One region of the Janthinobacterium algoris genome, then DNA from elsewhere that is predicted to be linked to it. Evidence: predicted binding sites of a transcription regulator. Region 1 holds the regulator's gene; the other holds the start of a gene.
What was found. The regulator FNR, encoded in region 1, switches genes on or off when oxygen is low (the NO sensors DNR and NnrR bind a similar motif). The targets are predictions, from matches to a motif close to TTGATNNNNATCAA.
Positions count from the first base shown of each region.

Region 2: the regulator FNR is predicted to act here: its motif matches at 2,683-2,696, upstream of ACQ4W7_RS08430 (bacteriohemerythrin).

Region 1 is NZ_JBNYXZ010000003.1:60,676-68,017, reverse strand. Features, by position in the region: gene ACQ4W7_RS05250 (sulfate/molybdate ABC transporter ATP-binding protein) at 1-551, shown strand, start outside; gene ACQ4W7_RS05245 (TOBE domain-containing protein) at 592-1,359, shown strand; gene ACQ4W7_RS05240 (response regulator) at 1,361-4,435, opposite strand; gene fnr (fumarate/nitrate reduction transcriptional regulator Fnr) at 4,675-5,433, shown strand; gene ACQ4W7_RS05230 (FixH family protein) at 5,437-5,961, opposite strand; gene ccoG (cytochrome c oxidase accessory protein CcoG) at 6,016-7,342, opposite strand, start outside.
Region 2 is NZ_JBNYXZ010000004.1:343,985-351,326, reverse strand. Features, by position in the region: gene ACQ4W7_RS08445 (TonB-dependent siderophore receptor) at 1-567, opposite strand, end outside; gene ACQ4W7_RS08440 (TonB-dependent siderophore receptor) at 536-1,360, opposite strand; gene ACQ4W7_RS08435 (hypothetical protein) at 1,351-2,205, shown strand; gene ACQ4W7_RS08430 (bacteriohemerythrin) at 2,209-2,607, opposite strand; gene ACQ4W7_RS08425 (hypothetical protein) at 2,915-3,070, opposite strand; gene ACQ4W7_RS08420 (hypothetical protein) at 3,235-3,420, opposite strand; gene ACQ4W7_RS08415 (PepSY-associated TM helix domain-containing protein) at 3,423-5,528, opposite strand; gene ACQ4W7_RS08410 (branched-chain amino acid aminotransferase) at 5,749-6,849, shown strand; gene ACQ4W7_RS08405 (ribonuclease T2 family protein) at 7,005-7,342, shown strand, end outside.

The DNA of each region.
Region 1 (7,342 bases):
TGTTGACACCGGACGCCGGCCATATCCGCCTGAATGGCCGTACCCTGTTCGATTCCGCCGCCGGCATCAACCTGCCGCCGCAGCAGCGCAACGTGGCCTACCTGTTCCAGGACTACGCGCTGTTTCCGCACCTGACGGTGCGCCAGAACGTGGGCTTCGGCCTGGCGCGGGGCTGGTTCAACCCGCGTGCGCGCGAAAAATTGCAGAAAGTCGAGCATTGGCTAGCCGCGTTTCATTTGCAGGAACTGGCGCACCAGTTCCCCGACGAGTTGTCCGGTGGCCAGCGCCAAAGGGTGGCGCTGGCGAGGGCGCTCGTGGCCGAGCCGGCCGCGCTGCTGCTCGACGAGCCGTTTGCCGCCCTCGATCCGGCCCTGCGTGTCAAAATGCGTCTGGAATTGAGCCAGTGGCAGCAGCGCCTGGACGTGCCCATGATCCTGATCACGCATGATCCGGAAGATGCGCGCATCCTGGGCGAGCATGTGCTGTACTTGCGTGACGGACAAATTGACAGCATGGAAGAAAATAGGGCATTGGGTGAACGCATTGGATAAATCAGCGGCAGCAGAAATCGGCCTGCAAGGCTCGGTATGGATGACGGTGGGCGGCGAGCACCTGGGCGGCGTCGGCCGCGTGGAATTGCTGGGCGCCATCGCCGAATGCGGCTCCATCACGCAGGCGGCCAAACTCGTCAAGATGAGCTACAAGGCGGCCTGGGACGCCATTGACGCCATGAACAACCTGGCTGGCGAGCCGCTGGTCGAGCGCTTGACGGGCGGCAAGGGCGGCGGCGGCACGCGGCTCACCCCACGGGGGCGCCAGCTGGTCGACAATTTCCGTATCATCGAGCGCGAGCATGCCCGTTACCTGCGCCAGCTGGGCAGCCAGGCGGAAGGCATCGCCGACGATCTTTTACTCATACGGAGAATGGCCATGAAAACCACGGCACGCAATCAATTCCTGGGCAAAGTTGCTGAAATGAAACAGGGCGCCGTCAACGATGAAGTCACCCTGGCATTGCCAGGCGGCCAGCACATCGTGGCCATCGTCACGCAGGGCAGCAGCGAAAGCCTGGGCCTGGTGCCGGGCGCGGAAGCGTTTGCGCTGATCAAGGCGTCGTCGATCATCCTCGTGCTCGATGGCGAAGGAGCGCGCTTTTCCGCGCGCAACCAATTGGCCGGACTGGTGACGCGCGTGCAGACGGGCGCCGTCAACACGGAAGTGGTGCTGGACTTGCCGCGTGGCGGCACGATCGCTGCCATCATCACGAACCAGAGCAGCACCGACCTGGGCATTGAGATCGGCAGCAAGGTGACGGCTATATTTAAGGCTTCCAGCGTGATTCTGGGCGTACCGGCCTGATTTAATCTTGTAAGCGCGCCAGCCACTCCCGCGCGGCGGCCAGCGCCTGCTCGAGTTCCTGCGCCGTGTGCGCCAGCAGCGCCGGCACCTCGTCCAGGCGGCCCGCGTCGATGGCTTCCTCGGTGGCAAACGCGGCGCGGATCAGGCGCTTCGTGCCCAGCGTACCGACGGAACCGCGCACGCCGTGCAGGATGCGCGCCACGTCGCTGTGGCGGTCCTCCTGCAACGCTGTTTCGGCGTCGCGCGCGGGCGTCATGCCCTTGTTCAGCGCGTCTTCCACCATGCGCCGCAGCACGCCGCGCCCCTTTGCATCGCGCCCCATCACGCGCATCAGCGGCGCCATGGAAAACACTTCCTCATCGGCAACGGGCGCCGGCTCGGCCGTCTGCACTTGCGGGCGCTTGGGCAGGTGGCGCAGGATGACTTCCATCATCTCTTCCACCACCACGGGCTTGGCGATGAAATCGCTGATGCCGGCCGTCATACAGCGCTCGCGCTCGGACGCCAGCACGCCGGCAGTCATGGCGATCACGGGCAGGCTCAAACGCAGTTCCGTGCGGATGATGTGGGTGGCGCTGAAACCGTCCATGATGGGCATCTGCATGTCCATCAGCACGATGTCGTAGCGCAGCGCCTCCGTGCGCAGCCGTTCCACGGCTTGCAAGCCGTCGCCCACCACGTCCAAAGTGGCGCCCATGTGCTCGAGGATGCCGCGCGCCACGGCCTGGTTCAAATGATTGTCTTCCACCAGCAGGAAATGCGCGCCGGCCAGCTCCGTGCCCAGCGGCTGGTGCAAGATGCGCTGCTCGCCGCCGTCGTTCTTGGTGATCAGCGCCTGGTGCAGGGCATCGAACAGGCTCGATCCCGTGATCGGCTTCATCAGCACGACATCGGCCTCGGCGGCGCTGGAAATTTCCTCCAGGTGATTGCGCGCGAAGGCGTTGACCATGACCACGATGGGCTGGCGTTGGCCGATGGCCGCCTGGCGAATGGCCTTGGCCGTGGCCAGGCCGTCCATGACGGGCATGTGCCAGTCTGCCAGCACCACGTCGTAGGGTTGCTGCTGCGCCAGGCGTTCGCGGTACAGTTCGATGGCGGCAAAGCCGGAGTCCACTTCGTCGGCCAGCCAGCCCCACGCCTCGATCAGCTTGACGATCAGTTCGCGGGTGGTGCGGTTATCGTCGGCCACCAGCAGGCGCAGCTGGCCCAAGGCCGGCGTGCGCCGCGTTTCGGCCGGCTGCGCCAGCATGTCGAACGGCACGCTGAACCAGAAGCGGCTGCCCTTGCCTTCGCTGCTGGCGACGGCGATGTCGCCGCCCATCATGTGGATCAGCTGCTTGCTGATGGCCAGGCCCAGGCCCGTGCCGCCGAAGCGCCGCGTGATGCTCTGGTCGCCCTGTGAAAACGCGGAAAACAGCTGCTGTTGCTGCAGCTCCGTCATGCCGATGCCCGTGTCGCGCACTTCGAAGCGCAGCCAGGCGCGCCCGTTTTCGCTCTCGGCCAGACTGACGGCCACCACCACTTCGCCGCTCTCGGTGAACTTGATGGCATTGCCGGCCAGGTTGACGAGAATCTGCTGCAGGCGCTGGGCGTCGCCTACCAGGCGCCGCGGCACGTCGGGTTCGACGGCGATGGCCAGTTCCAGCTCCTTTTCGCCCGCATTCATGGTCATCGTCGTGGCCAGGGTATTCATGACTTCGTCGAGATCGAATTCGACGGGCGACAATTCCATGCGGCGCGCCTCGATCTTCGAATAATCGAGCACGTCGTTGAGGATGCCCAGCAGCGACTGGCCCGCCACGCGCACCATGGTCAGATACTTGCGCTGTTCCGTATCGAGCTTGGTATTGCCCAGCAAGTACACCATGCCCAGCACGGCATTCAGGGGCGTGCGGATTTCATGGCTCATGTTGGCCACGAAATCGCTCTTCGCGCGGTTGGCCGCCTCGGCCCGGTCACGCTCCTGTTCCAGCTCTGCCGCGCGCGATTCGAGCTCCTGCTGCAGGCGGTCGCGTTCGCTCATCAGGCCGTTGAACGCTTCCGTCAGTTCGCCGATCTCGTCGCGCTGCTGCACCGGCACGGGAGTGAAGCGGTTGCCGCTGGTGCGCAGGGCCAGCAGGGTGTCGCGCAGGCGTACCAGCGGCGACAGCAGGCGCACGGTGACCCAGCCCAGAACAAAAGCAGCCAGCAGCGAAGCGAGGATGCTCCACAGTACCAGCCGGTACAGTACGCCATCGAAGGGTTCGAAGGCATCCTCGACGGGCAGCGAGGCACCCAGCAGCCAGTTCACGGATTTCAGGCGCTTGAAGCTGTTGACGGCCGTGATGCCGCGGTTGTTGGTGCTGACCATGCTGCCTTCGCCATCTTCCTTCAGCAACTGCGTGGTCGTCAGGTTGGCGTTCGGCTGGCGCGGCTGCAGCAAACGGCTGGTGTCGGGATGCAGCACGTAGCGCGGCACGGCGCCGCGCGTGAGGATGAAGTAATAGCCGCTCTTGCTGATCTTTTCCGAGCGCAGGCGTCCCAGCAGGTTATCCTTGTACAGGCGCAGCACGCCAATCACCACGCCGGCCACCTGGCCATCGGCGGTGAGCACGGGCGCCACCATCTGCACGATGGGCATGCCGCTTGATTTGCCCAGCATCGGCTCGGTGATCATGGGCTGGCGCGTGCGCACGACGGTTTGGAAGTATTCGCGCTCGCCGACGTTGATGCCGGCGCGTCCCGCGACCCGCGGCATGTCGGCCACGATGGCGCCTTGCGCATCGAGCACCAGCACGTCGTCGAACAGCACCAGCATCGCGCGGCGCGCATAGTATTCGCGCAATTGGGCGGGCTGGGCGATCAATTCCGGCGGCTGCTGCCTGGCCGTCAGCGCGACGATCTGCAGCAGCATGCCCAGCTTGTCGTCGAGCTCGGCAGCGGTGCGGGTGATCAGGGCTGATTGCTGGCTCAGCAGCACTTTGGTGAAGTCGGCGCGCATGTGCTGCACCTGGATCATGGTGACCAGCGCGATCATGGCGATCGAGGTCAGGCTGGTGGCTAGCGCGACTTTTGCTTTAATGCCGAGAGGCTTCATGATTTCCTTTTCAGTACCGGGCGGCACAGGCGGCAGATAATGCTGTCAGGAATTTTCCTATCAATACCCGAGCTTGGCAAGCGGCGCGGCGCAAATTGCCCTCCCCGCATGGGCTTTTGACGATGTTGCCATATAATTAAAGTCAGAACGTCGTTTATTCAGCGCAATTGCGGTGAAATTGGCACACGGCAACCGTGTATGCAGTAAACTTGTTATTGCATTTTCTAAAAGGTATTAACATGACTGAAGCGCTACTCACTCCCACCTTGCCCATAGTGAACGTGGAAGCGTTGCGTGCGCGATGCTCGACCTGCAGCATGCATCAATTGTGCCTGCCGATGGGTCTCGATGTGGGCGATATGGACAGGCTGGACCAGATCATCGGCCGCCGCCGCAAGATCGTGCGCGGCGCCTCGCTGTTCCGCATCGGCGACTCGTTCCAGAACCTGTATGCGATCCGCCTGGGGCACTTCAAGACGTACCAGATCAATCCGGGTGGCGAAGAGCAGGTGACGGGTTTCCAGATGGCCGGCGAACTGCTGGGCATGGACGCCATCAGCGCCGACCGCCACCACTGTAATGCCGTGGCGCTGGAAGACAGCGAAGTCTGTGAAATACCGTTTTCCAGCCTGGAACAATTGCTGGGCAATATGCCGACCCTGTTGCGCCATTTCCACCGCATGATGAGCCAGGAAATCACGCGCGAGCAAAGCGTGATGCTGTTGCTGGGTAATATGCAGGCGACGCAGCGTTTTGCCGCCTTTATCGTCAACCTGGCCTCACGCTATGAAGCGCGCGGCTATTCGGCCAGCAAATTTCAGTTGCGCATGTCGCGCGAGGAAATTGGCAATTACCTGGGGCTGACCATCGAGAGCGTCAGCCGTCTGCTGTCGAAGTTCAAGAAGGAAGGCTGGCTGCGCGTCTCGAATCGAGAAATTGAAATCTTGCAGCCCGCCAAGTTGAAAGCCATTACGGCTGGTACCGACGTCTGCAAGTAAGCTTTACAGCTCTGCGTCAGCATGCAGCGCGATGCTGCGCTGCAGGGGCCAGGTCCAGATGCCGGACAGGCGCCACTCGCGTTTATCGTTTTCCACCAGCACTTGCCAGCGGCTGCGCTCAAGCATCGGCAGCGCTACCGAGAAGTTGCCGGCCGCATCGGGCTGCACCAGCAGCTTGATATCCTTTTCCGGCAAGGTCGCATGCGCCAGATGCAGCTGCAGCGGACCCTGGTAAGCCTTGCCGAAGCTGTGCACGGAACCACTGAGGCGCGCGTGCGCCACATCATAGGATAAGCTGGTATCCATTGCCAGGTTGCTGGCGATCGTGTCGCGCTTCAAATCCTGGTTGATTGCCTTGCCCTGCTTGTAATAGTCGCCCACCACCAGCGCATCGGGCTGCGTAAACGCGATATAGCCCATGAAGCTGCCGACGACCACGGACAGGCCTGGGCCGATCATCAGCAGCCAAGGCCAGCGATGCTTGTACCACGGTGCAACGGGTGCTTGCAGCTTGAGACTGTCGGACATGATATTTCTCCTGTTTGATCAGCCAGTCCCCATGCGGGGACTGGCCTTCCTACATTAGCGCGGCACGATGAATACCGCGCTTTCACGTACATGCAGCGATGGGTCGTCCAGCGAGTGCAATTCGATCGCAATCTTGTTCGAGCCCTTTTCGCCGACCCCGTGCGGCACGCGCAGGCGGATCGGCCAGCCCAGCGTTTCCGTCGGCTGCAACATCACTTCTTCGCGCGTCAGCAAGGTCAGGCCCGGCAAGCCGGAGACGCTGATTTTAAAATGCTGGCTTTGCTCCGAGGTGTTCATGATCTGCAGGCGGTAGACGTTTTCGATCATGCCGTCTTCCACTTCGCGTCCCATCGAACCGCGGTCGCGGATCACGTCCATTTTCAGGGGCGTGCGCAAGGCCAGCGAAGTACACACGGCGATGATGATCAAAGCCAGGATGGAAGTGTAGATCAGCACGCGCGGGCGCATGGCGCGCTGGCGTATCTGCTTCGAATTGAAGTTGTTTTCCATCGCATGGTCGGTACTGTAGCGTATCAAGCCCCGTGGCCGCTCGACTTTGTCCATCACGCTGTTGCAGGCATCGACGCAGGCGGCGCAACCGATGCATTCATACTGCAGGCCGTTACGGATATCGATGCCGGTCGGACACACCTGCACGCACAGGGTGCAGTCGATGCAATCGCCCAGCTTGTCGTTGTTGCCGGCCTTCTTGCTCATGGCGCCACGCGGTTCGCCGCGCTTGGTATCGTAGGTGATGATCAGCGTGTCCTGGTCGAACATGGCGCTCTGGAAGCGTGCGTAGGGGCACATGTATTTGCACACCTGCTCGCGCAGCCAGCCCGCGTTGCCGTAGGTTGCCAGGCTGTAGAACAAGACCCAGAACCATTCCCAGGGACCGAAATTCAAGGTGGTCACCGCCTGCGCCAGTTCCTTGATCGGCGTGAAGTAGCCGACAAAGGTAAAGCCCGTCCACAGGGCGATGGCGCCCCACACCAGGTGCTTGGCCGTCTTCTTGAAGGCCTTGCGCACGGAGGGACCCTGCTTGTCGAGGGCCATGCGCGCGCTGCGCGTGCCTTCGATGCGGCGTTCGACCCACAGGAAGATTTCCGTGTATACCGTTTGCGGGCAAGAGAACCCGCACCACACCCGCCCGGCAATGGCCGTGACGAGGAACAACAAATACGCACAGATGATCAGCAGGGCCGCCAGATAGATGAAATCCTGGGGCCACAGCACGACGCCGAAAATGTAGAACTTGCGCGTGGTCAAATCGAACAGCAGGGCTTGCCTGCCATTCCAGGTCAACCACGGCAAGCCGTAGAACGCCAGCTGGGTAAGCCATACGCATACCCATCGCCAGGTAGCGTAGCGTCCTTTGGCC
Region 2 (7,342 bases), on a different contig from region 1:
CGCGTTCAGCTTGCCTTCATAAAATTCGCCCTTGATGCCCAGTTCCGCATTGTTGCCCGTTTCCGGCGCCAGGAACTTGTTGTTGCGGTCCTTGCTCGATTGCGGGTTAAACAGCTGCGTGAAGCTGGCGTAGGCCGAATATTGCTTGTTGATATCGAACACGGCGCCCACGTACGGCGTGACTTCATTGCGCGTTTCCACGAAGTCGCCGCTGCCCGTGTATACACCTTGCGTGTTGTAGTTGCGCGTGTCCGTGCGGTAAGTACTGCTGCGCGCGCCGACGATCACGTGTAGCGGGTCGGCCAGGCTCAGGCGCGTGGCCACATAGCCGCCCGTCAGGCGTGTCACGGTTTCCGTGTGCGAGCCGTCCGGGTAAAACACGGGGCGGGGGATGTTGCCCGTCCAGCTGCGGTAATCGGGGATGAATTTCGAGTAATTGATTTTTTCCTTGCCGCCGATGGAACGCTCCTGGCCGTTATTGCCATTCCAGCCGACGATGGCCGTGTGCTTGCGTCCCAGCAAGGTAAATGGCCCGCTAGCGTAAATGTCGAAATTGTCGCTGTTCATTTCGCCTGCACCCCAGGCGCCGTCCACAGTTCCATGCCTTTGCCCGTGGCTGGATCGGGATAACCTTTGCCCGCATGGAGAACAGTGGTGCGGTTCGTGCTTTCCGTGCGCGCATAGCCCAGGTGCAGATTCCAGTTGCCGGGCAGGCGCTGGTACACCGAGGTGAACACCGTGGCTGCTTGTTGGCCCAGCTGCTCCAGGGCGCCGTCCAGCTGGTGTTGCGCGGCAAGTTGGCCAGGCTGCCGTCCGCGTTCCAGTAGGGCACGGCGCCCCAGGTGGCGCCCGTGGGCTGGTTGTCCTGGAAGTCGACTCCGGCTATCAGCAGGGTGCCGGGACGCAAGTCCGCCTCGACGATGAGCATGCCGACGGTCTTGCGTTCGTGATACATATCCAGGTAGGGATCGCGTTTTTGCCAGGCCAGGGCCGTGCGCGCACGCACGCTGCCCTCCGCGTTCAGCGGCGTGGAAAGGTCGGCCTCGACGCGCTGGTCGTCCCAGCGGCCCATGATGAGTCCGGCGCTGGCTTGGAATTCTTTCGTCGGCCGCTTGCGTATCATGTTGATGGTGGCTGACGGGTCGCCCGTGCCGCCCATCAGGCCGGTGGCGCCGCGTACGACCTCGATGCGGTCGTACAGGATCGTGTCTTGCAATGGTGCATTGCCGCCGCGCGCCATGCCATCGGCGTGCGCACCAATAGAGTGCGGCAGGCCAGGAGCGGCGCGCAGGCTGACCTTCTGCGATAATGCAGGCGCTGATAAAATATTTTCCACATTGAAAGAAATGCATGCGTACATGGATCGCTTGTGCCGGATGGTTGTGTGTCGTGTCGCTGGGCCGGGCCCAGGAACACGCGCCGCCGCCGGCTGTTCCCGCGCCGCTGCAAAGCGCCAGCGTGCCGCCCGCCGCCGCTGTTGTGTTGCCACCCCTTGTGCCGTCGCCCCTTGCGCCTGCCACCCCCGCTGCGCCAGCGCAGGACGCCTCGCCATCGCAAACGGTGACGATTACGGCCAACAGCGACGCCAAGGCGCCGCGCATACGTTTCACGGCTTACCGCGAGAGTTATCTGACTGCCAGGAAGGTGTGGCAAGTGTCGAGCGGCAGCGTGGTCATGGCACTGCGCCTGATTCCGGCCAAGCTGAGCGCCACCATCGACGATGTGCGGGTGGCCTTGCAAGGCAATGGCGCCCCCGTGCCGATCAAGGTGTCCGACGGCGGCGTGTTTGTCGTGCCGCTCAACGATGACATTGCCGCGCAAGATGGCACTTTTCTGGTGAACAAGGGCAGGGGCGAGCTGACGGCAAATATCGTCCTCCAGCCGTCCGTGGCGCGCGATGCGTGGAATGTCACGCGCGTGGGGCAAGTCCTGCGCGACGCCCGGCGCGCCGTGCGGGCCATCACGCCGTGGTACAAGCGGCCGTTTGCCAACGATGTGCAATCGCTGGCCTTTTGCGCGGCCGAACGGGGCAGCGCCTTGCGGTTGATGGATGGCGAGCAACTGATCGCCACCTTGCCCATGAACGAGCCAGCCGTCAACGACATCAGCCAGCCCGTGTTTTGCAAGATTTTCGATGGCGAAGACAAATACCCGGGACATTACCGCGTGGTCTTGCCCGAGCTAGCCACGGTGCTGCTGCTGTAGACGTTAGTTCGGTTGGCGCTGCACCAACTCCAGGGCCGCCGCCAGGGCCAGGTCCATGGTGGCCTGGTGAAAGATCAGCCATTGCGGCAAGAGCGAGAGCGCAAGGCGTCCCTGCTCCAGGTCGCCTTCATCGACGGCGGCCCAGGCATGGTGCAAACCGCTGAGCACGCGCGCATGCTGTTCGCGGTGGTTGGCCAGCGAGGGAAAGGAGATTTCTTCCATCAAATCTTCTTCCTCGCGGAAATCGCGTTCGACGGCCGCAATCAGCTCGCGAAATGCCACGCTGAAATGCTGGTCACTCAACTGTCCCAGCCGCGCCAGCTCTTGAAACAGTGCCTCATGCGCCTCGTCGATGGCGGGAACGCCCAGCGCCATCTCATCCTTCCAGTCCGATTTACCCATGCCGATGCTCCCGGTTAAGTCCGTCCCGATGCGAAGCGGACTGTTCCAGTGTGGGCGCAGCGACACTTCAAATCCATGACCTGGATCAAAAATATGGTGAAGAGGGCGAGGGAAACAAGACAAAAACAAATGGATAGAGGAACAAATTTCCACTCTGCAATAAAGCGGTTCTTGACGGTGAATGCCACTAGCAAGCGCCGCTGAAAAACGCCGTTGGCAAGGCGTCTTTGACGCAGACAGTACGCTAGTACGGCAAGTCAAAGCAACGCAGTCAGCGGTGTTTTCTCAGCTGCGCGTCTTGTCTTGCTTATTGCTTGGGCCAATGGCTCCACATGGCGTGCGCATCGACATTGGGTACCTGCAATTGCTGGCCGGCCGACAACTGCATGGCATCCCTCAGCACGAGGGGAGCGAGCAGCAAGGCCGACAAGGCAAGGCAGGCCAGTACTTTAAGCGTCAACATGGTCGTCTCCTGATGAGCCGGTGGCGGCGCGGGGATGCGGCGCCTGCCGGTCACTTCAATCGCGTACGCATATCTTTACTACCATGCTTGCAGTTTAGCTCACCTGGTCGTAACTTCAACTTATTGCTGTGATGCACCGCACCAGATACCGCTCGTGACTGCGCCTATTTCGCCTTGCGGCTGCGCCGTGGCTTGCCTGCTGCGGGCAGGAAAGAGTCGAACCACACTTGCGTCAATTGCCGCGTATTCTTTGCCGCTTCGCGCTTGACGGCGGCCGTGGCGTGACCGCGCGCCGTGTTGGCGATGCGGTTGGCCGCGCTCAGGTACATGCTCATCCAGGGGTTTTTCATGGCTAGCCTCGCAGACAGTGAGTGGAGCGGCAATCGTGCCGCGATGTCCCCACTGTAGTCCGATGGCTGGCGCTGACTGTGCGCTTGCCCACATAGCCGGGCGGCGCCGGGGGCGGACTGATGTAGATCAATACACGTCGCGGCGGTAGCGTCCGGCCGCCAGCAGGGCGTCGAGATCCTTCTGGCCCAGCACTTTGCGCACCCTGCGCGTCGCCATCGCTGCCGTCCGCGTTGCACCCGATGATTTCGGCCAGCGCGCCCGCTTCCCAGGTGGCATCGGCCGGGCCCGTCAACGTGATTTCATGCAGCTCGCCGCCCAGGCTGCCCGGGTTGAGCAGCACGCGGCGCAGCAAACGCCATTCGGCATATGACGCTTCTTCCTGCACGCCGATGGCGTCGATGGCGCTGCCGCTGCAGCGGGCCAATGCCTGCGACCAGTCGGCCAGGGCGGCTGGGTCGTGCTTGTCCACTTCGATCAGGGGGAACAGGGGCGTGGCGCCCAGCGCGCGCAATTGGCGCTCCAGCGCATGGCCAAAGCAGCAGAAGTCGCTGTAGTGGCGGTCGCCCAGTGCCAGCACGCCCACTTCCAGGCTTGCCAGCGGCGTGCCCGCCGTCTGCTGCAACAGGCGCGCGAAGCGGCGCGTGCCGTCCGGCGCTTCGCCTTCGCCAAAGGTGCTGGCGACGATCAGGGCCCGTTCATACTCGCGCAATTGCGCGGGATCAAACCGGTCCAGCGACTGCACATCGACGGCCACGCCCGCCTGCTGCAGGGCGCGCGCGCTTTCCAGCGCCAGGCGTTCGGCCTGGCCCGACTGGCTGGCGTAGGCCACCAGGGTCGGCAAGCCCGTGCCCGTCTTGCCTGGCGTACCGGCGCCCAGCATGGCGCGCTGTGCCTGCACAGCCCGTTTTGCCTTGCGGCGGCCCAGGTACAACATCCAGCCCGTGATGGCGAACAGGGGCAGGCCCAGGCTGGCCACGGTGACGATGATGCGGCCCGGCAAGCCGAAATACGTGCCCATGTGTAGCGGATAAATGATGTTGACGAGGCGCGTCCCCAGTCCCTGCTGTTTGTACGGTTCGTTTTCCGTGACCGTGCCGTTGGCCGGTGCAATGCGCATGCGGCTGCGCGCCCGCTCGTGCGGCGCATCGCTGGCCAGCCAGGTGAATTGCACGGCTTCGCCGGCGCGCGTGGGCAGGCGCACGCTGGCCAGGGTCCAGCCGGGGGCGTGCTGCTGGAAGCTGCTCCAGGCCAGGCTGAGGTCGACGGCCGGCGCCTTCTCCTTGGCCTGGCCTTTTTTACCCGGCACCTGCGCCACTCTAGGCGGCTTGCCGGCCCAGGCGTCGATATTGTCGCGCACCACGTCATAGCTCCAGTAAATGCCCGTCAGGGTCAGGGCCACGTAGACGAGCAGGCACCAGGTGCCGGCCACGGCGTGCAAATTCCACAGGAAGGAGCGGCCTTTCAGGGCCGGGTCGACAGTCAGCCAGGTGCGCCAGTCCAGCGGGCGGCGGGGCCAGCGCAGATACAGGCCCGACAGTGCCAGGCCCAGCAGGCACAGGGCCAGCGCGCCCGCCACTTGCCGGCCCGGATCGCGGGGCAGCAGCAGCCAGCGGTGCAATGATTCCGTCCACTCGAAAAATCCCTCCCCCGCCAGCGCCGGCTGGGTGGCGCCCGTGTACGGTTGCACATAAATGGACTCGCCACGCCGCTGGCCGTTCTTCGGCGCGAAGAACAGCCGGGGAGCAGCGCCCGCCTGTGCATACACGGTGATGGACGCCACGCGCTGGCCGTGTTCCGATGCGGCGATGCTGGCCAACTGGGCCGGCGTCAGCGGCGCGCGTGTTTCCACGGGCACATCGCGCACGCCGGGGTTCATGACATCGAGCAATTCCTCCTTGAAGGCCAGGGTGGCGCCGCTCAAGCCGATGATCACCAGCACCGTGCCGGCCGTGATGCCGATGAACCAATGCAATTGAAACCACACCTGCTTCCAACTCCAATGCCAGCGCCGTTGTTGCGGGGCGGCAAACAGACGCTGCCGGAGGGTTTCCGGCGCCTCGTCGGCGCTGGCGCGCAGCTGGGGTTGTGGAAGGGAGGAGGTCGTCATGAAGCGGCTTTCGATGGCGCCACCAAGCAGGGCGTCAGGCATGGCGGGGAAGAAGGAAGGCTGACATAATAACGCAAACGAGAATCATTCGCAAATGATGGGGCCGCTTTTCGCGGGGCAGGGTCGTCGTCTTGCGCAGCCTCCTGGCCATCCTCGTTTGCCTGATCAGGCGCCATAGGCGCTACAATAGGGATACTGTTCACTAGTTCCCATTGCCGCCATGACCACTTCCACACCGAATCTCGTCGTCACCCCATCCGCCCATCCCTTGTCCGACGCCGAACGCGCCGCGCGCATGGTCAATCCCGCCTTCGGCCGCATCTTCACGGACCACATGGTGGTGATTCCTTACCGCGACGGCAAGTGGCAGCAGGGCGAATTGAAGGCCTACGGCCCTTTGACGCTGGACCCGTCCGCCTCGTCGTTGCACTATGGCCAGGCCATCTTCGAAGGTTATAAAGCGTTTGCCCAGCCCGATGGCAGCATCAAGACTTTCCGTCCAGAACAAAATGCCCAGCGCTTCAACCGCAGCGCCGCGCGCCTGGCCATGCCGGCCATCCCGGTCGAGCTGTTCCTGGAAGCGGGCGACGCGCTGATTGCGCAAGACCGCAACTGGGTGCCGAAGAACACGGGCGAGAGCCTGTATATGCGTCCGCTGATGATCGCCACCGACCCTTACCTGGGCGTGCGTCCTTCGGAAGAATACCTGTTCGTGCTGTTCGCCTCGCCGGCCGGCGCCTATTTCCCGAAAGGCGTGAAACCCGTCACCGTGTGGATCAGCGAAGACTTCGTGCGCGCCGCGCCGGGCGGCACCGGTGAAGCGAAATGCGCGGGCAACTACGCGGCCAGCCTGATGGCCCAGTCGCAAGCGCAAGAGAAGGGTTGCGATCAGGTCGTCTGGCTGGACGCCGTGCACCGCGAATTCATCGAAGAAATGGGTGGCATGAACTTGTTCTTCGTCTACAAGGATGGCGAGAAAGTTACCGTCGTGACGCCGGAACTGACGGGCACCTTGCTGCCAGGGATCACCCGCCGCAGCCTGCTGGACATGGCGAAAGACCTCGGTTATGCCACGGAAGAGCGTAAATTATCCGTCCAGCAATGGCGCGACGACATCGCCTCGGGCCGCATGACCGAAGTGTTCGCCTGCGGCACGGCCGCCGTCATCACGCCGGTGGGTGTGGCCAAGGCGAATGGCTTTGAAATGACCATCAACAATAATGAAAACGGCGCCGTCACCCTGGCCCTGCGCGAAGCGCTGCTGGGCTTGCAGCATGGCACGGCCCCCGATACCCACGGCTGGATGCACACCGTCTGCTAGTCGATGTCACCTGACCAAACCTACTGCGCGTCGCGCTTTGCGACCACAAATCGCTGCCGCTCGCTACGGTTTTGTCAGGTGTCGTGACTGATGTTGTTCGTTTTGACCCCGCCGGCACTTTGTTGCCGGCGTTTTTATATCTTGAAGGAAACTCGATGAAAATTCGCTCTCTCTTGCCTGCCTTTGCCGTCCTGTTCCTCAGCCTGTCGGCCGGCGCCGTCCACGCGGCCGACGCCACCTGCGCGATTCCCCGCACCGTCAGCTACGTCGATTATGACGTCAAGCCGTCGGACGAGAAAAACACCTGCTACAAGCAAAGCACCAACGTCCCCACCGATTACTTCATGCTGGCGTTGTCGTGGTCGCCCGGCTTTTGCGACAGCCAGCGCCGCCGTGGCGAAGTGTCGAAAAAGGCCGCTTTCCAGTGCGCCGAGAGTAACCACTTCGGCTGGATCGTGCATGGCCTGTGGGCGCAGTCCAATAATCCGACCAC